Regions from separate parts of the Anaerostipes hadrus ATCC 29173 genome, predicted to be linked through region 2. Evidence: a T-box and tRNA genes for the amino acid it is inferred to sense, from the RefSeq annotation. Region 2 holds a T-box; the other regions hold tRNA genes.
The links. The T-box of region 2 lies ahead of thrS (threonine--tRNA ligase). A T-box ahead of a tRNA ligase gene usually reads a tRNA of that ligase, here a tRNA-Thr.
Positions count from the first base shown of each region.

Region 1: it encodes a tRNA-Thr, which carries the amino acid that the T-box ahead of thrS (threonine--tRNA ligase) is inferred to sense. The anticodon was not compared.
Region 3: it encodes a tRNA-Thr, which carries the amino acid that the T-box ahead of thrS (threonine--tRNA ligase) is inferred to sense. The anticodon was not compared.

Region 1 is NZ_AP028031.1:847,563-854,897, forward strand. It holds gene epsC (serine O-acetyltransferase EpsC) at 1-404, shown strand, start outside; gene cysS (cysteine--tRNA ligase) at 401-1,804, shown strand; gene QUE18_RS04080 (Mini-ribonuclease 3) at 1,789-2,244, shown strand; gene rlmB (23S rRNA (guanosine(2251)-2'-O)-methyltransferase RlmB) at 2,234-2,974, shown strand; gene QUE18_RS04090 (sigma-70 family RNA polymerase sigma factor) at 2,978-3,580, shown strand; tRNA gene QUE18_RS04095 (tRNA-Thr) at 3,641-3,713, opposite strand; gene QUE18_RS04100 (hypothetical protein) at 3,785-5,098, shown strand; gene QUE18_RS04105 (glycosyl hydrolase 53 family protein) at 5,141-7,335, shown strand, end outside.
Region 2 is NZ_AP028031.1:1,325,337-1,332,671, reverse strand. It holds gene thrS (threonine--tRNA ligase) at 1-1,637, opposite strand, end outside; T-box leader at 1,756-1,979, opposite strand; gene QUE18_RS06530 (glucosaminidase domain-containing protein) at 2,042-3,229, opposite strand; gene QUE18_RS06525 (DNA-3-methyladenine glycosylase I) at 3,364-3,924, opposite strand; gene QUE18_RS06520 (metallophosphoesterase) at 3,979-5,172, opposite strand; gene QUE18_RS06515 (B12-binding domain-containing radical SAM protein) at 5,206-6,948, opposite strand; gene QUE18_RS06510 (ATP-dependent nuclease) at 6,970-7,335, opposite strand, start outside.
Region 3 is NZ_AP028031.1:264,789-272,123, reverse strand. It holds gene QUE18_RS01275 (glucose-6-phosphate isomerase) at 10-1,593, shown strand; gene QUE18_RS01270 (M15 family metallopeptidase) at 1,756-3,255, shown strand; tRNA gene QUE18_RS01265 (tRNA-Thr) at 3,304-3,376, opposite strand; gene QUE18_RS01260 (HPr family phosphocarrier protein) at 3,403-3,666, opposite strand; gene whiA (DNA-binding protein WhiA) at 3,663-4,589, opposite strand; gene rapZ (RNase adapter RapZ) at 4,593-5,447, opposite strand; gene murB (UDP-N-acetylmuramate dehydrogenase) at 5,463-6,371, opposite strand; gene QUE18_RS01240 (ROK family glucokinase) at 6,441-7,335, opposite strand, start outside.

The sequences.
Region 1 (7,335 bases), 480 kb from region 2:
ATAATGTGACCTTATATCAAGGTGTTACATTAGGTGGAACTGGAAATGAAACTGGAAAACGTCATCCAACGATTGAAGATAATGTTATGATCAGTTCAGGTGCTAAGGTTTTGGGCTCTATCACAATTGGAAAGAACTCAAAGATTGGTGCAGGAAGTGTTGTTGTATCTGATGTACCGCCGAATTCTACTGTTGTCGGAGTTCCAGGTAAGGTAGTTAAACAGGATGGAGAGAGAGTCAATCGCATTCAGAGTATTGTGCTTGACCAGATCGATCTTCCAAATCCAGTCGATATGGATATCGAAAAGCTCGCAAGAGAGAATGCTGAATTACGACAGGCACTGGAAACATTTATTATACATTATCAAAATTCAGAAGCAATCAGAAGGGAAAAAGAAAAATGAAAATCTACAATACACTGACAAGACAAAAAGAAGAATTTGTACCGGTGCATCCAGGGAAAGTTGGAATGTATGTTTGTGGGCCAACGGTGTATAACTACATTCATATTGGAAATGCAAGACCAATGATCATTTTTGATACGGTGCGCCGTTACTTTGAATATAAAGGATATGAAGTAAATTATGTTTCAAACTTCACAGATGTCGATGACAAGATTATTAAGAAGGCAAATGAAGAAGGTGTAACAGCAACAGAGATCGCAGAAAGATATATTAAGGAATGCAAACAAGATATGGAAGCGTTAAATATCAAACCTGCAACCCACCAGCCAAGAGCGACAGAAGAAATCGGTGGAATGATCAAAATGATTCAGACATTGATCAAAAAAGGGCATGCATATGAAGTAGATGGAACTGTATACTTTAAGACAAGATCTTTTAAAGATTATGGAAAACTCTCCAAGAAAAATATTGATGATCTAGAAGCAGGACATCGCGAGATCAAGGTAACAGGAGAAGAAGGAAAGGAAGATCCTCTTGATTTTGTATTATGGAAACCAAAGAAAGAAGGAGAAATCGCATGGGATTCTCCATGGGGAGAAGGAAGACCAGGATGGCATATTGAGTGTTCTGAGATGTCTAAGAAATATATCGGAGATACAATTGATATTCATGCAGGTGGAGAAGACTTGATCTTCCCTCATCATGAAAATGAGATCGCACAGAGTGAAGCATGCAATGGGGAGAAGTTTGCGAATTACTGGATGCATAATGGTTTCTTAAATATCAACAATAAGAAAATGTCTAAATCAGCAGGAAACTTCTTTACAGTGCGTGAAATTGGAGAAAAGTATCCATTACAGGTGATCCGTTTCTTCATGTTAAGTGCACACTACAGAACCCCATTAAACTTCAGTGATACTTTAGTAGAAAGTGCAAAAACAGGATTAGACCGTATCTTGACAGCGATCGATCTATGCAGAGAGATGGCAGCTAAAGAAGAAACAGGTTCTTTAAGCAAAGAAGAAACAGAACATTTTGCTAATATAGAAGTACTTGTAAAGAAATTTGAAGATGCAATGGAAGATGACTTTAACACAGCAGATGCAGTTTCGGCTATTTTTGAGATCGTGCGTGAATCAAACTCAACAGTGAAAGACTTCAGTGCAGACTATGCAAAGAAAGTACTAAAAGTATTAGAAGATCTTTGCAGCGTTCTTGGAATTGAAACAACAAAAGAAGAAGAGATCCTAGATGAAGAAATCGAAAAACTGATCGAAGAACGTCAGGCGGCAAGAAAGAACAAAGATTTTGCAAGAGCAGACGAGATCAGAGACCAGTTATTAGAGCAGGGTATCGTATTAAAAGATACAAGAGAAGGTGTAAAATGGAGCAGAGCTTAATTCAAAAGATCAAAGAAGGATTGTATCTTGATGGATTGGATCCCAAAAGTTACTCTCCATTATCTCTTGCTTACATTGGAGATGCGATCTATGAGATCGTGATCCGAACGATCGTTATGTCTGCAGGGAATATGAGTGTGAATAAGTACCACAAAAAATCAAGCAGTATGGTCAAAGCTTCTGCACAAAAAGAAGTGTTTGAAAAGATCGAGCCATTTTTGACAGAAGAAGAAATGGCTGTTTATAAACGTGGAAGAAATTCCAAATCAGGTTCTGTTGCAAAGAATGCATCTATGATGGATTACAGAAAAGCAACTGGAGTGGAAGCTTTGGTTGGATATTTATATCTGGCAGGAGATATGGACCGCATCATCGAATTGATCGGGATCGGTTTTGATTTGAATAAAAAAGAAGAAATAGGAGAAGAACATGAATCATAAAGAAGATCTGATCGCAGGGCGTAATGCCGTGATCGAGGCTTTAAGAGCAAAGAAACCAATCGACAAGATTTTTGTATTGGATGGATGTCAGGATGGACCGATCCGTACGATCGTAAGAGAGGCAAAGAAAACAGATGCGATTCTTAAATTTGTAGATAAAGAACGCTTGAATCAGCTGACAAATGAACATCATCAGGGAGTTGTTGCAATTGTCGCAGCATATGAATATGGAACGATTGAGGATCTGTTTAAAAGAGCAGAAGAAAAGGGTGAGGATCCTTTCTTTATCCTGTTAGATGGGATTGAAGACCCTCATAATCTTGGGGCGATCATTCGTACAGCAAATCTTGCAGGTGCACATGGAGTGATCATTCCAAAGCATCGTGCAGTTGGAATTACACCAACCGTAGCAAAAACATCTGCAGGTGCGATCAATTATACACCAGTTGTGAAAGTAACAAATATTGGAAAAACAATGGATGAACTAAAAGAACGTGGTATGTGGTTTGCATGTGCAGATATGGATGGAGAAGTGATTTATCGTCAGAATCTGACAGGATCGATCGGGCTTGTTATTGGAAATGAAGGAAGCGGTGTGAGCCGTTTGGTAAAGGAAAAGTGTGACTTTATCTCATCTATTCCAATGAAAGGAGATATTGATTCACTGAATGCTTCTGTAGCAGCAGGTGTTCTGGCGTTTGAAGTTGTAAGACAACGACTGGGAAAATAAAGAATGAAAGAATTAAAAACAATTTCTGATGAGAAATTGCTCAGACAGATCCAAAGCGGTAATGATGATGCGATGGAATGTCTGTTAGAGAGATACAGGGATATGGTAAGGAAAGAGGCAAGGAGCTTTTTTCTTGCAGGTGGGGATGAAGAAGATCTGATCCAGGAAGGAATGATCGGGCTTTTTAAAGCAGTGACATCCTATCAGGAAGAAAAAAACACTTCGTTTTCAACGTTTGCTTATCTGTGTGTGCAAAGACAGATCTATACAACGATCACTGCATTTAACAGAAAAAAACATATTCCGTTGAATACAGCAATCTCTCTGTTTGAACAAAAGAATCAGGAAGAAGAATTATCATTGGATGAAATCTTAGAAACTCCGGAGGAAACTCCGGAGGAGATGATGCTTCGAAAGGAAGAATTAAATGATTATTACAAAATGCTTGACCAGAATTTAAGTAAATTCGAAAAACAGGTGATGTATCATTATCTGAATGGAGAAACATATACAACGATTGCAAAAAAACTTGGAAAAAGTGATAAATCCATTGATAATGCGATTCAGAGGATTCGCAGGAAGATCAGAAATGATCAGGAAAGTTAAAGTAAAGATAAGAGAAATAAAAAGAAGACTTAAAACAGATGTTTTAAGTCTTCTTTATAAAGCTGCTGACGGGAGTTGAACCCGTGACCTCCTCACTACCAATGAGGTGCGCTACCTCCTGTGCCACAGCAGCAGAACTGATTAATAATTTATCATGAAAATGATATACTGTCAATAGAATTAACAAAATAAAAGGAAAATCAAATGACAAAACAATACAGGAAAAATAAGAGAAGAATCTGTGTAGTGATATGCCTTGTTCTTTGCATGATCTCAGGCATCAAAATACAGGCAGCACAGCCAGGATATTTTGATAATCCCCAGACGGTCTATGATGAATTTGCTGGGAAGATTTATGATCGTTCATTCAAAAAGAGTTATGCATTTTTGAAAAAAAAGATGAATGTTTTTGAAACATCTTCAGGAAGTAAAAAGATAGGGGTAGCGCCAAGATATTCAGGAGTGATCGTGGTTAGTAAAACATCCGATCATGTTCAGGTGATCTATGAGAAAAAGAAAGCATATGGAATTGGATGGATTGATAGAGGTTTGTATCATAAGGAAGCTATTCCATATAATGGGAATGAAAAACAGTTGCTAGGAAATGGAACTTATTGGATACAAAATAAAGCTTCTGGAGAAGGAATTCGTGTACAGATCATTTTTCTGGGAAATCAGAAATATCAAGTTTCGATTTTGAATCAAAGCAAAGAAGATCACACATGGAAACTAATACGTGAGTACGATCATTTTTATATCAAAAATATGAAAAATGAAAAATATCTGTCAATGGATGAAAATGGTACCTTGACAGACGGTAAAATAAAAGATATGAACAACTGTTTCACAAAACCACAGAAAGAAGCAGCACAGAAGTCCTATCAATGGCAGGTAATGCGTCTTAACAATAAAAATGTATATCCGTATCGTGATTTTATGCAGTTTGATCCTGCATGGGCCAGAAAAGATTATGGAAATGTTTCGGATTACAGTGGGAAAATGGCAGCAGCAGGCTGCGGAGTTGTGGCGATCACAAATGCAGTATATGCATTGAATGGGCAATTTGTTGATCCAATGTTGTTTGCAGATTATGCAGTGGAGAAACATTACAGGATCATAGGTGCCGGAACACATGATGGGATTTTTAAGGCGGCAGCGAAGAAATTTGGAGACACATATGGGTTCACTTATATTAAGACAACTTACAGTACATCAGAAGTAAGAGAATATCTGAAAAAAGGTTGTGTAGCAATCTCGCATGTACCAGGACATTATGTAACAGTTGCTGATTTTAATCCCAAGACAAAAAAATATCTGGTCTTAGATTCTCATCCGATCAAGAGCAGACCAACCAGCTCTTTTGGAAACTGGTTTAAGAGAGAACGATTAGAGAGAGGAGGGTTGACATCATCTGCATATTATATTTATGGGGTGCCAGGACAGGCATGGAAATATGAAAGTGCAAAAGGAATACAATTTCAGAAGGATTTATTCACATTTATGATTTACATGCGTTAAAATGTAAGAAAAAATAACAAAGGATAGGGAAGGAGAAGTTAAATGAACAAAGTTAAAAAGATATTGACAACATTGATGGCAGCAACATTAACTGTTTCAACAGGATTAACATCCATGCCAATGTTTGCACATAACGTAAAAGCGGAGTCAAAGGCAGAAACAATAAGCAGTGATACGAATGATATGTCACAGTATAAGAAAATAAATGGAATCAGCAGTCAGACGGTTTTAGGAGCAGATTTTTCCCATTATCAACTGCAAAAAAATGCGTGGAAAAAAGTCTGGAAAAATTACAAAGGAATCGAAGTTACCAATGTGTTTGAATATGTAAGATCACAGGGAATCAATACGATTTCTGTGAAAGTTGCAGTGAATCCAACAAAAGATAAAGAGGGTAATGAAAGCTATCTGTCTTTAGAAAACGCTAAGAAGACATTAAAAGAAGCCAAGAAAGCAGGATTAAAAACAAATGTTACATTGTTATATTCTGATGATATAACGTATGCAGGGGTGCAGAAATTACCAGATGGTTGGGATACTGATTCAGCAGAAGAAAAAGCGCTGGAGTATACAAAAAATGTCATCAAAGAATTGAAGGCAGCAGATACAGTCCCAACGATGATCACGATTGGAAATGAAGTAAACTATAATTTCTTAAATATGAGTAGTGGAGATGGATGGGAAGGCTTTGTTGCAATGAGCAAAATCTCGAAAATGATCAGAGAAGAAGGAATCAAACCGGCTGTTAGTGTATCGGCACCAACAGCAGATGCTTCAGATATTCAATGGATCATTGGAAAATTAGGAAATGCTGATGTTGATTATGATTATATTGGAGTAAACATCTATCCGGATACACACAATGACAATTATGTAAAAACATTAAAGAATACAGTAGAAGAAAAGGCAGCAGGAAAGCAGATGATCATTTCCAGTGTCAAATGTCCATGGAAAGATTCAGAAGGAAAAGCCAGTATAACGACACAGACAAAGAGCATTTATGATTATCTTCAGGCAACGATCAATGAGAAAAATGCAGGTGGATTGATCTACGATGATGCAGATTTTGTCGGGGCATGGGACTCATTCTTTGATGAAAATGGACAAGCAATGTCTTCACTTGCAATCTTTGCTTATGCACAAGGAAATCAGGTTGATGTAAGTAGCTACAAAGATCCATGGGAATACGGTGGAGATACAGGATTAAAAGATCAAAAAGTAACGATCAAAAAAGTCAAAGGAATGTCTGAGAGTTCTATCCGAGGAATGGATATTTCATCTTATCTTGCATTAAAGAAAGCAGGAGTGAAATATTATGATTATGAAGGAAATGAGACACCGTTATTAAAAGTACTTCATGATAATGGAATCAACTATATCAGGATCAGGATCTGGAATGATCCGTTTAATGCAGATGGGAAAACCTATGGCGGTGGTGGAAATGATGTTTCCACAGGTGTAGAGATCGCAAAAGAGGCAGCCCAATATGATATGAAAGTTCTGCTTGATTTTCATTATTCGGATTTCTGGGCAGAACCAGCGGTTCAGTTAGTTCCAAAAGCATGGAAAAAGGATGTAAATAATACAGAAAAGATGTGTTCAGATGTATATGATTTCACCAAAGAATCTATTCAGAAATTTAAAGATGCTGGGGCAAACATTGGAATGGTTCAGGTAGGAAATGAAATTACCAACGGACTTCTTGGAATATACTCTAACAGAGACAAAGGAGAATCTTTTAATGTCATCTGGGGAGATAAAAAGAAATCAACAGAAGTAAATAAATATTTAAAAGCCGGAATTAAAGCAGTCAGAGAATATACACCGCAGGCTTTGGTTGCATTACATCTTGAAACACCAAATGTATGGAAATACAAAACGATCATGAATACATGGAAGAGAGATAATGTGGACTATGATGTTTTAGGATCTTCATATTATCCATTCTGGTCCATTGCAGCAAAAGCAAATACGCCAAAGACATTGAAAGATGTGCAGACACTGGCCGCTTCCTATGGAAAGATGTTTGCAGTATTTGAGACAAGCTGGGTTAATAGTTTAAATGATGGAGACGGTACACCAAATTCTATCGGAGACAGTACAAATACAGGTGCATATGAAGTAGGACCACAAGGACAGGTAAATGAACTTACAGATCTTTATGATACCGTGTTATCACAGGATAATGGATTAGGTACATTCTATTGGGAAGGTGCATGGATTCCAGTAAAAGCAGG
Region 2 (7,335 bases):
TCAGAGATAGGAATCACTTCAACCTGTACTGGAGCTAACCATGTAGGGAAAGCACCTGCAAAATGCTCGATCAAAATACCGATAAAACGCTCGATAGATCCAAATGCAACACGGTGGATCATGATTGGACGATGTTTCTCTCCATCTGCTCCTGTGTAGTGAAGGTCAAAACGTAATGGGAGCTGGAAGTCAAGCTGGATTGTTCCACACTGCCATGTTCTTCCGATAGAATCCTCTAAGTGGAAATCAATCTTAGGTCCATAGAATGCTCCGTCTCCTTCATTTACCACATAATCAAGTCCAAGATCATCTAAAGCTGCACGAAGAGAATCTGTTGCAAGTTCCCAATCTTCGTCACTTCCCATGCTGTCATCTGGACGAGTAGAAAGTTCTACATGATACTTAAATCCAAATAAATTGTAAACCTGATCGATCAATCCTGCAACACCTTTGATCTCATCTTTGATCTGATCTGGTGTCATAAAGATATGTGCATCATCCTGTGTAAAACAACGAACACGCATTAATCCATGTAACTGACCAGATTTTTCATGACGATGTACTAAACCTAATTCTCCCATTCTTAATGGAAGATCTCTATATGAACGTGGTTCAGAATCATAAACAAGAACTCCACCTGGGCAGTTCATAGGTTTGATTGCAAAATCCTGATCATCAATAACTGTTGTATACATATTTTCTTTGTAATGATCCCAATGTCCTGATGTTTCCCATAAATGACGACTTAACATGATAGGTGTTGAGATTTCAACGTATCCTGCTTTCTGATGAATTTCACGCCAGTAGTCTAATAATGTGTTTTTAAGAACCATACCTTTTGGAAGGAAGAATGGGAATCCAGGTCCTTCTTCTCTCATCATAAACAGACCAAGTTCTTTTCCAAGTTTACGATGGTCACGCTTTCTAGCCTCTTCCATCATTGTAAGGTATGCATCTAATTCTGCTTTCTTTGTAAATGCAGTACCATAGATTCTTGTAAGCATCTGATTATGCTCATCTCCACGCCAGTAAGCACCTGCAATACTTGTAAGTTTGAATGCTTTCACTAGTTTTGTAGTCATTAAGTGAGGTCCTGCACAAAGATCAACAAATTCACCCTGCTGATAGAAGCTGATCACAGAATCTTCTGGAAGATCTTCAATCAATTCTACTTTGTAAGGTTCGTTTCTTTCTTTCATAAATGCAATCGCTTCATCTCTAGGTTTTGTAAAGCTTGTGATTTCAAGATTTTCTTTGACGATCTTCTTCATTTCTTTTTCAATCTTCTCAAGGTCTTCCTGTGTAAATGGAGTATCTTTCTCCATATCATAGTAAAAACCATTGTCGATAGAAGGTCCGATCGCAAGTTTTGTTTCTGGATATAAACGTTTTACTGCCTGAGCTAAAATATGGGATGCTGTATGACGGAATGCGTGTTTTCCTTCATCAGAATCAAATGTTAAGATATTTAATTCGCAGTCTTTGTCAATGACAGTTCTAAGGTCAACAACTTCTCCATCAACCTCACCCGCACAGGCAACTCTTGCCAGTCCTTCACTGATATCTTTTGCAATATCAATGACAGACATATTGTTTTCATACTCTTTTACAGATCCATCTTTTAATGTAATCTTCATCTTCTTATTCATCCTTTCTTGATATATAACGTTTTATTTATCCTGTCACAATTCTCTATAGATTTCTTCTATAATAAATCTATAACAGAAATAAAAAATCCCATGGACTAATAAAAATCCATGGGACGAGTTATCGCGGTTCCACCCTGGTTATCTGTTTCATATCCTTTGATCATAAACTCCAGAAACAGATCACTTAATCGACGATTAACGGTGTCAGCCGGGCTGGTTTACAGCCACTCCGAGGTGGTCTTCCTTTGTTTGTCTGCTTAGGATACTTTCAGCAAATGTATCCCTCTCTGGAAGCTTTCCACAAAGTACTCTTCTCATCAACGTTTTCTTCTTTTTGATTTCTTGTAAATTATAGCATTGTGATTCTATAAAATCAATACAAAAATAGAAAATTATAAACGATTCATTAATAAATAAGCATTCTTTACAACTGCTGCCGCCCATTCTCCGCCAACACAGTAATGTTTGTTCACTGCTGCCGCAGAAGTTCCAACATAGTAACTTCCACCTGATGTCAGGTATTTTTCATGTAAAGTTTCTGCAGTTGCTAAAAGTCCTGCTTCTTTCGTTGATTTGTTAATTCCTTTTGCATGATCCGATGTTACACCATATCCTGTCAGATTATTATCTTCCCTCGCACGGCGGCTCGTGCCCCATGCACTTTCATGTGCAGCGATTCCCATCAAAAAGACTGCATTCACATGATATTTTTCTTCCGCCTTGACATAAGCTTTCGCATCATCATACAAAGCAGTTCCTTCCAAGATATGTTTAGCGTCTGAAACTGTGATATGACTTAGAGCACTGACATCATTTGGATTAAAATATCTTGTCTGTTCCTCTTTTTTGATCTCTCCTTTGAACTTCTTGATCTGCTTCTTGATCGTCTGAACCTTTTCTTCCATTGGTTTGATCGGAAGTATCTGTTCGTTCTTTAAATACTGATCAAGCTGAATCGTTTCATTCTTATCAAGCAAAGTCTCAAAATCCGGATGATTGATTCCAAAAACATATTTGCTTGCGATCGTTCTCAGATTCTCATCTCCAAATAAATCTGCAAGCTCATATAAATCATCTCTTAACTGCTCATCTTTTTTAGAAATCTTCATAGAAGGAGTGATCTCCTGCCCATATAAAGCAATCTCCGCCTTGGAATTTGCTGTATACTTTTTGTAAAATTCATTTATAGATCGTGCTTTTTGCTGTTCCAGGCGAATCTCTTCCTCAATCTTTGCTTTTTGTTTTTTCAACTGTTTCACTTTCGCCTGTTTATCCTTGATCCTTCCTTCGATCGTATCCGAAGAACTCTTACTGATCACTTGTGTTGGCATTGGAATGACTTTGTTTTCTTCCTTTTTCTTTAATTTTGTCTTCTTTGTCTTAGTATGTTTCTTGCTTGTTGTCTTTTTCTTCTGCTGTTCTTTACTTTGCGTTCTTTTTGTTTCTTGCACCGTTGCTGCTGTTTCGGTAGAAACTTCTGTTGTCACTGCCTGATCGGTCTGTGTATCATCTGCATAAACCGGTATTACAGAGATTGTCATAATCGCGCATACAAATGCTGTCATAATCTTACGTCTCATGATTGCTTCCTCCCTTTGTTTGAACATTGTTATGACATGATCATCTTTCTAATACTCAATTTTATCTGGTAATTTCTACCTTACTCCTTTTTGTATAAAAATTCAAGTACGCAGTGTTACCTACTTGTAAATTTTTATTCTTTATGATGCAGGAAACAACCTTCCTCATGTGACTCGACCACTCCCACTGCCTGCAGATAGGAATAAATGATCGTTGTACCGACAAATTTCATTCCACGTTTCTTTAAATCCTTTGAAATCTGGTCGGATAATTCTGAAGATGTTTTTCCCGTCTCATGGATGATCTTATGATCTGTAAACTTCCATAAATATTCAGAAAAGGTTCCGTATTGTTCCTGGATTTTCATAAAAATAGTCGCATTTGATACGGCAGCAGATATTTTTCTTTGGTTTCTTATAATTCCTTTATTTTCTTTTAATTGCGCTTGTTTCTCCTCATCATATGCACTCACTTTATATACATCAAAATCATCAAACGCTTCTCTGAACGCTTCTCGTTTATTTAACACACACTCCCACGATAATCCTGCCTGAAACGATTCCAAGATCAGCATTTCAAACAATTTATGGTCGTCATAGACAGGCACTCCCCATTCTTTATCGTGATAATCAATATATATCGGATTCTTTGGATTAGCCCAACTGCATCTGTCTTTTCCATCGTTATATTTCATAAAAATGTCTTCCTCCATTATGTTTATTATAGTATAACTGACATCTTTGTCAGATCATCTAAAATCCACATTCACAACCACAATCTCCGCTTTCGTTCCGACCCTCATATTCGGGCCAAATAAACCGACACCTGAAGTTACGATCTGATGCGCATTTCCAACCTTACGATATCCATACGGATTCTTCCAAAACAAATGAATTGTAATATTCCCAGGGAACAGCTGTCCATCATGCGTATGCCCGCAAAGATCAATGTCTACTCCTGCCTGATTTAACTCTTCCAACTGCCTTGGCTCATGATCCAGTACGATCACAGGCTTTTTAAGATCCATTCCATTTACCAGTTCTTTTGGAGTCTTACGTCTGCTGATCCCACGGCCTACTTTCTCAGCATCTGGTCTTCCATAGAGATAAAAGCTTTGATCAATACAGACAGATTCATCTCTTAATAACTTCATTCCTGCCCTTTTTACAAATTCATCCATTCTTGGATCGCTGACCTTTTTCTTCTGGCCTCTGCCAAACGTAAATCCTGCAAGAATCTTTTCATCAATATCATGATTTCCATAAACTGCATAAACACCATATTGACTCTTTAGCTGTCGAAATATCTTAACCAACTGATCTGGATCATCTAATGCATCATATTCATTATCAAAAATGTCTCCTGCGACCACGATCAGATCTGGACTTTGCTGATTTACTTTCATTACCATCTGTTTCATCTGAGAACATCCAATATTGTATCCAAGATGAAGATCTGCAAGTAAAATGATCTTTAGCTTTTTATGATTTCCTGCTTTTTTATGTATCATTACGTGGTAGCTTGTTGTCCTGATATTCCTTGCATTACACACTCCGTAAAAACTGGTTGATACGATCAAGATCATACAAATGCTTCCAACAATTTTGAAAACTTTTGGTGTCCGAAACTTTTCCTGATCTGCTTTTACAAAATAGATCAAGATCAGGCGGATCAGATCCGCAATAAGGATCGTAAGCGCCAAATACATCAAAACACCCAGCCAGTAATTACTGATCAGTTTCATAGCTCGCCGTATCGTTCCTTGTGGAAACAAAAATGCGATCAGAATACTGAATGCAAGAAATACATAGATCATGACCAAAACTGCTTTGATCCATTTCTTTTTAAAATAAACATGACAAGTCTCTAACCATTTCAATATTCGGAATAAAAAATAGAAATTTAACAGCAGATAAAGTGGTGCTAAATATATTGCGATCATCTTATTTTCTGCACCCTCTTTCTTACTATATTTTTATTGATTTTTTATCAAATTCATTGTAATCGGATAAACTGTCGCCTGGTTTGTCAATGGATCTCTATTCTGATAATCAAACAATAGGATGGTTTTTGTTTCTTTAAAATCTTCATTTACCGCATGATCGAATTGTTCCATATGGGAAAATTTCCGCATATTCTTTTGTCCAAAATATGCAAGTCGTTCATCTTTTAATAAAATCTCTTCGTTGATATAACGAAGCTCGTCCTTTTGTAATGTATAATCTCCTGCAAAATCCGGACGTTTCTTTACATTTTCACGAAGATATAAGTCATACGTTAACAACTCTTTATATAATACAAGATTCTCTTCTGCTGTAATGGTTTGTATAAATTCATATAAGATTTCAAATCGGGCAATCCGGCTGTGGCTGACCTTGTCATAACCTTTCTCCTCATAAAATCTGGCAAGTGTATCATATAAAGCAAATGCAGTGTCAAATTCTTTTTCCAACAACCGCAAGGTGTTCGAAAACTGGCTGCTATTATAATAAACTTCCACCATTTCTTCCACTTTCTTTAAAACCAGTACATCTTCATAAGGCAGCCATTTTGTATAAAGGACTTCATAAGGCGGTGTATCTTTATAAACAAGCCCATAGTTCTCTTTTTGTTTTTCCATATAAGAACCTTTTAATACTTTTAAAAAGCCTAACTGTAATTGTTCTGGACGTACTTCATAGACATCCTGAAATGACTGTTTAAAACTTTCAAGATCTTCATAGGGCAGTCCTGCGATCAGATCCAAATGTTGATGTATATTATGTCCAGCATTGATCCTTGTTACGATATCTGCAACTTTCTTAAAATCCATTTTCCTGTGAATCTCAGTGATCGTATCGATGTTCGTTGACTGAACGCCAATCTCTAACTGAATCAGTCCCGGACGCATATCAGAGATCAATTCAATTTCATCATCCTTTAAGACATCTGCTGCCACTTCAAAATGGAAATTGGTAATGCCGTTATCATGTTCCTTTATATAACGCCAGATTTCCATTGCATGATCATGTCGACAGTTAAAGGTACGATCGACAAATTTGACCTGTGGCACTTTATGATCTAAGAAAAACTGTAATTCCTTTTTGACAAGAGAAAGATTTCGGAAGCGCAGGCATTTATCGATCGAAGATAAACAATAACTACATGAAAATGGACAGCCCCTGCTTGATTCATAGTAGATGATCTTATGTTCAAAATCTTCAATATGTTCATACACAAATGGAACTTTACTTAAGTCCATCACTGGACGCCATGGTGTTTCTACGATCTCATCTTCATTTCTATAAGTTAGTCCAGGAATCTTGCTAAGATCATCTCTCTTTCCATGATAATGATCAAGCACTTCAAGGAATGTAACTTCTCCTTCCCCTTTCATCACACCCGTTACCTGTGGAAGTCGTCTTAAAACTTCTCTGGAATCATAGGAAACTTCTGGTCCTCCAAGCCAGATTGGAACATCCGGCAGTAGTTTATGGATTTCCCTGATCACGCGTTCTATGTATTCAATATTCCAGATATAACAGGAAAAACAAAGGATATCTGGATGTTTCTGATACAGACTCATCAGGATATCATCCACCTGCTGATTGATCGTATATTCTGCAATCTCGACTTCATCGATATATGGCTTTGCGTAGGCACGAAGGCAGTAAACTGCAAGGTTCGAATGAATGTATTTCGAATTGATCGCTGTTAATATTGTGTGTTTCTTTGTCATATTATTTATCTCGCACTTTCTTTAATTTGTTTCATTCTGAATATCTTTTTGTTTTGTCTTACTCTGAAAATAGATAAACGAATCCGCCGCATCAAGAATATCACTAAATTCATCTCTTGGTGCGATCTCAATATATTTCTTTAATAAATCTTTCTCTTCTTTTTTATATCTTCCATAAAAAATGTCAAACAGATTATGACCCCGCATATAGGTTTTGATCTCTTCCATATGTTCTTTCATATCTTGCGGTGATGTAAAATCACGTCCCATCATCTGTATCAAATGAACTCCACTTTTGATCCTATGCAGATATTCTCTCCATTTATCATATAAAATCTCATAAAAAGCATCTTCAGATTCTATAACTCCAAGTTTTGACATGATCTC
Region 3 (7,335 bases), 1.1 Mb from region 2:
GATTTATTTATGGTAACATGGAACAATCTTGATACTTTAACATCTTATGCTAAACTCAAAGATCTTAAAGATCATGTAGACATCAAAGAAGCTATGACAGGTGAAAACGGTGCGAAACGTGTCGCTGAATATTCTGCACCTATGGCTTCTGGTTTAAGCTTTAACTACGCTGCAAAACAGGTAGATGATGAAGTTCTTGATGTATTAGCTGAATTAGCTGATGAACATCAGTTAGTTGACAAATTCGAAGAATTATACAACGGAGCGATCATCAACACAGGAGAACAGAGACTTGTTCTTCATCATTTAGCCCGCAGACAGCTTGGAAAAAACGTTATCGTTGATGGTGTCAACAAACGTGATTTCTACGTTGAACAGCAGAGAAAAGCAGCTGACTTTGCAAACAAAGTACATGCTGGTGAGATCACAAATGAAGCTGGTGAAACATTCACTACAGTTGTTCAGATCGGTATCGGTGGTAGTGATCTAGGACCTCGTGCTTTATATATCGCTCTTGAAAACTGGGCTAAGACAAACGGATGCGCTAAAATGGAAGCAAAATTCATCAGTAACGTAGACCCTGATGATGCAGCTGCTGTTTTAAATTCTATCGATGTTTCCCGTTCTTTATTTATCGTTGTATCTAAATCTGGAACAACATTAGAGACATTAACAAATGAAGCTTTCGTTAAAGATGCTTTAGTAAAAGCTGGATTAAATCCTTCTAAACATATGTTAACTGCAACAAGTGAGACTTCTCCTTTAGCTAAGAGTGATGATTATCTTGCTGCATTCTTCATGGATGACTTTATCGGTGGACGTTATTCTTCTGTATCTTCTGTAGGTGGAGTGATCCTTTCACTTGCATTTGGACCAGACGTCTTTGCAAGAATCCTTGATGGTATGGCTGAAGAAGACAAGCTTGCTACTAACAAAGACATCAAAGCAAACCCTGACTTATTAGATGCCCTGATCGGTGTTTATGAAAGAAATGTACAGGGATATCCTGAAACAGCTGTTTTACCATATTCTCAGGCATTAAGCCGTTTTCCAGCACATTTACAGCAGTGTGACATGGAATCTAATGGTAAATCTGTAAACCGTTTTGGTGAACCTGTAGATTATGTAACAGGACCTATCATCTTTGGAGAACCTGGTACAAATGGACAGCATTCTTTCTATCAGTTATTACATCAGGGAACTGACATCGTTCCTTTACAGTTCGTTGGATTCAAAGACAGCCAGCTTGCTACAGATGTTGTGATCGAAGGAAGCACAAGCCAGAAGAAGTTATGTGCTAACGTTGCAGCTCAGATCGTTGCTTTCGCATGTGGTAAAGATGATGAAAACAACAACAAGAAATTCGAAGGTGGACGTCCATCAAGTATCATCATCGGAGATCAGTTAACACCTGAATCACTTGGATCTCTGTTAGCTCATTTCGAGAACAAGATCATGTTCCAGGGATTCATCTGGAATGTAAACAGCTTTGACCAGGAAGGTGTTCAGCTTGGTAAAGTACTTGCAAAACGTGTACTTGCACATGAAACTGAAGGAGCACTGAAAGCTTATAGTGATTTATTTGAGATTTAGTTTCCTGGATCAGTAGATACTATTTACTGTATCGACACTTGTAAGCTAAAATAGAATATTAAAAACCACAGTATGCATTTTTCATTGATTTTTGCATTACTGTGGTTTTTTTATGTTATAATGAGACCGTATAGAATATATATGAAGAAAGGGGAATATAAATTGAAAAAACAAATTTTTAGGAATCTATGCAGATTTTTGGTATTTATTTTAATGTTTAGCTGTTTTTTTGTCTTTGGTAAGAAGGTTTCTGCCAATGAAAATCAAAATGCTGCACCAATTATTACTTATTATGGATTAAATGGTAATGATATAACCATACAATGGAAGGCACCTGATGGAGTTTCTTATTCTAAAGTAGATATTTATTCAGCAACTTCCCCAAACGGTTCTTATCGCTATGAAAATACCGTATCTGGCAATTCCTATACAAACACCTATGTTGCAAAAGGTGTTCCTTATTATTACAAATTAGAAGCTTCTTATGAAGATAATGAGGGATATAAAACTGTAACCACTTATGCAGGCAAATGTATTATTAATCCATTGCCAGCTCCTTCTTCTTTGGAAGCCAGCACTGGAAATTCACATAGTATTACTGTTAAATGGAAAGCATCCGATGATTGTGATGGTTATCAAATTTATCGAAGTGTTTCTCCTGATGGAAATTATGAGTTAGTCCAAACTGTATCTAATGAAAGTAGAAGTTCTTGGTGGTACGATGATGATGACGAATCTTTCCAAACATATACGCAGAAAAATCTTGAGCTAGGGAAAATATATTATTACAAGATCCGTCCATACACTACATATATTGATGAAACATTTTATGGGGATTTTTCTAATTATATTTCTTGTCAGGTTACGATCAATGGTACGAAAGTAAAAAGTGCTTCTTCCAAGAAAAAAAAGATCAATACGATCACATGGGCAAAAAATGATGAGGCTGATGGGTATATCGTATATTATTCCAAAAAGGAAGATGGAAATTACACAAAATTAAAGACTTTCACAAGTCGAAACAACTTATCTTATACTCATACGAAATTAACAAACGGAACTGCTTATTACTACAAAATTCAGGCATATAAGAACTTTAATGGCGGTAAACTGTATGGTCCAATGACGCCTTATCTAAAATACTGTGATTACTATTCTTATGCAGACGAATCTTATGAAAGTCGCTGCCGCCGTGCTTTTGGGAAGTCTTATTATGCTGACTATAAGAGTGCTAAGCAGGCAAAGAAACATATGAAAACGATTACAGTAAAAGTATGGGATAAGAAAGGTAAGAAAAAATATACAAGAAAATTCCGTATCACTGTAAACAAAGGGCTTGCACCTTCTATCAAAGAAATGTTTAAGGAAATCTACAAGAGCAAAGAACGTTTCCCTATCCATGAGATCGGGTGCTACAGCTGGCGTGGTAAGAATTCCAGTTCTGAACATTGTGAGGGATTAGCTTTTGATATTAACTCCAATGAAAACTATATGATCCAGGGTAAAAAGGTATTGGCTGGTTCCTTCTGGAAACCTAAGAAGAATCGTTATTCAATTCCTTTGAACTGTAAATTGGTTAAAATCCTCGAGAAATATGGTTTTCATCGTGGATTGTGGGGATCCCGCAGAGATTATATGCATTTTTCTTATTTTGGTGGTTAATACAAATCAAACAAAGGATCAGGCATTTGCCTGATCCTTTGTTATGTAAGCCGAAAACCGGACTTGAACCGGCGACCCCTTCATTACGAGTGAAGTGCTCTACCAACTGAGCTATTTCGGCATATATGAAAGCACAGATATGTGTATCTATGCTCCTTTTGTAAGATAATATTCAATCTTGCTGATTGCTTCTTCTTCATCGACTCCGTCAGCTACGACTGTTAAATCCTCTAAACGATCTAAGTCTAATCCAAGACTCATCATTCCCATCATACTCTTTACATTGACTTGCTTATTCCCTGTCTCGAATAAAATCTTGCTCTCAAACTGGCTCGCCATCTGTACAAGAAAAGCTATTGGTCTGTCTTCTTCTCTTAAGGCTACTTCCACTTTGACGTTCTTTGAAATCATTCCTGTCCTCCCAATCTTATCTCTTCCGCAATTCGGCCGATCTTCTTTAACCGGTGGTTCACACCAGACTTGCCTACTGGCGGTTCTAGCATATCTCCAAGTTCTTTCAGTGTAGCTTCCGGGTGTTCCAGACGTAATCTTGCAATATCCTGCAACCCTTGATCTAAAAAACGGAGGCCTTTGTGCTTATCAATATATTCAATGTCTTCCACCTGCTTGACTGCGGCTGAAACCGTCTTATTAATATTCGCTGTCTCGCAATTGACACGACGGTTTACTTTATTACGCATATCTTTCAGGATTCTTACATTCTCCAGCTCCATCAATGCGACGTGTGCTTCCATAATATTCAACACATCTACAATCTTTGATCCTTCTTTCATGTATACCACGTAGTACTTTTTACGCAAAACAATTTTAGCATCTAAATCAAAAAAATTCAAGACCTCTTTTAATTGTTCTGCTGTCTGTACATTAGTAGATACAACTTCAAAATGATAATTCTTCTCTGGATCACTCATGGAACCAGCTGCCTGAAAAGCCCCTCGAATATATGCCCGCTTACAACATGTGTTCTGTAAAACAAGTCCAAATTCTTTGGAATCTAAAAGTTTCACTGCTTTCAATATTAAAACACAATCCTTATGCTTGTCAACACTTATCGTATAATTTCGACTTCTTTTTAAAAATTCGTTTCGTCCAACATCAATCTTCGCATGAATATCAAACACATCTTTGATAAGTTTATAAAAACGTTTCGCAGCAGATACCGTCTCCGTCTGGATCTGAATCTCATAATGTTCTGGCTCTAGACTGATATTCCCTCCAAAACGTAAGAATCCTGCGATCTCCGCAATCTTACAGTGTCTGGCACCGGTTTCATTTCTTGATAATTCCTCTTTAATATTACTTGAAAATGACATTGCCTACCTCATAATATCTCTATGCTCTACTTTGACAGAATATGGCAGTTGTTTTAATCTCTCTGCCAATTTATTCGTGATCGTAACAGATCGATGCTTTCCTCCAGTACATCCGATTCCGATCACAAGATTATACTTGCCTTCTTTAATATAATTTGGGATCAAGAATCTCATCATATCATCTAACTTATCAAGAAATTCCACAGATTCTTCATGCTTCATCACAAAATCCTGAATTGGTTTGTCATTTCCAGTTAATGGTCGCAAATTCAGATCATAGTATGGATTTGGAAGAAATCTGACATCAAATACCAGATCTACATCCGCAGGAATCCCATGTTTAAATCCAAAAGAAACAACTGCAATCTGGAATCGTTCCCCTTCTTCTCCGTCTACAAAAATACGATCGATCTCTTCTTTTAACTCCCTTGTCAGAAGCTGGCTAGTATCGATCACATACGTTGCCTGATCTTGCAGAAATTTCATGATCTCCCGCTCTTTTGCAATTCCATCCTCAACTCTTCCATCTCTTGACAGAGGATGATTTCTTCTTGTCTCTTTATAGCGTTTTAATAAAATACGATTACTTGCATTCAGATAGAGAATCTCATACTTGATCCCCGCTGCCTCGATTTCTTTTAATTTGTGTGCTAACTCGCCAATTCCTCTTCCATTACGGATATCAATCCCAAGAGCAACATTTTCAATCTTGGCAGTTTCATCTAACAACATGTCTGCAAATTTATCAAGTAAAGCCACTGGAAGATTATCAACACAAAAATATCCAGCATCTTCTAATGTCTTTAATGCACTGCTTTTTCCTGCTCCTGACATTCCTGTTACAATTACAAATCTCATCTGTACTGCTCCTTTTTAGAACCTTCCAACACGTTTGACTTCTGGCTCCATCGTAACTCCAAACTGTTCTTTTACTTTATCTTTCACGTCACTGATCAACTGCATAACATCGGATGCTGTAGCATTTCCACGGTTGATCACAAAACCACTGTGTTTTTCAGATACCTGTGCATCTCCCACCTGATATCCCTTTAATCCTGCATCCTGAATCAATTTTCCGGCAAAATATCCTTCTGGACGTTTAAATGTACTTCCGGCACTTGGATATTCTAATGGCTGTTTTGTTTTTCTCGCCAATGCGTACTCATCCATTTTTGCTTTGATTTCTTCTTTATTTCCTTTCTTAAGTGCGATCACACCTTCTAAGACAACGTATTCATTCTTTAAAACGTTACTTGTACGGTAACCAAGCTCTAATTCTTCTGCTTTCAGAGTTTTGATCTCTCCTTCTTTTGTAAGAACTGTCACTTCTTTTAGTACCTGCACCATCTCACCACCGTATGCACCAGCATTCATAACGACAGCTCCGCCAAATGTTCCAGGAATTCCACCTGCAAACTCAAATCCAGTTAATTCTTCATTGAGTGCTGCTCTGGATGTAGAACTTAATAAAGTTCCTGCTTTGACGATAAGTTCATTACCACGGACTTCGATTCCACTGTAGTTTTTGTAAATCTGAAGAACAATTCCGTCCATTCCATCATCTGCGACCAAAAGATTACTCCCATTTCCTAAAACAAATAATGGAATTCCCTCTTCTTTTGCAAAACGACTGACCGCTTTGATCTCTTCCATATTCTCTGGTGCCACAAAAATATCGGCGGGTCCCCCAATACGGAATGTTGTATGATTTTTCATCGGTTCCTGTCTTAAAATATATTTTTCTGGTATGATCTGTTTTAACTGATCAATCTTTGTATCCATAATTTCTCCATTCTTAATATTAATGCAAGATGGAATCCTGTATATCACAGGATTCCAAATCTCTTCATCTTATGAAAGCATCAGACTAGCTGCACCATAAATTCCAGCATCATTTCCAAGAGTCGCAAGTACAAATCCTGTCTCCTGTGCTTTTCCAAATGTATACTTCTTAAAATGTGCATTGACCGCATCTAAAAGGATCTGTCCAGCTCTTGATACGCCTCCACCGATAACAAACACTTCTGGGTCGACCATCAATGCGATATTCCCTGCTGCAAGTGCTAATTTCTGTCCAAGATCATCTACCCGTTCTTTGGCAAATGTATCTCCTTCTTTAGCAGCATCAAAAATGTCTTTTGCAGTTACTTCATCAAGGTCTCTTAGTATAGTCGCTTCTTTATAATCCTTTAATGCTTTCTTTGTCTCATATACAATTCCCGTTGCAGATGCATAAAGTTCCAGACATCCTGTCTTTCCACAATTACATACACGATCATCAAAAGGATCCACAGTCATATGACCGATCTCTCCACCATATCCACGGCTTCCATCAATGATCTTTCCATCAACGATGATACCGCCTCCGACTCCTGTTCCAAGAGTGATCATCACCGCGCTGTTATAATCTGCTGCTGCTCCCATCCAGATCTCTCCTAAGGCTGCTGCATTGGCATCATTTGTTGCCTTTACCTTACACCCTGTAAGCTTTGACAATTCTCCTGCCACATCCACGCTTCCCCATCCAAGGTTCACACATTCATTAACTTTTGAAAACTCAAGAACAGCTCCTGGAACTCCAACTCCGAGTCCGATCACATCTTCCTTATCAAAACCATTTGCTTTGCTGTGATCATTCACTGCCTGTGCAATATCTGGCAGGATGTTCTTTCCATTTTCCTCAGTTCTTGTCTTGATCTCCCATTTCTCTTTTAATGTTCCATCTTCTCCAAACAGACCCATTTTT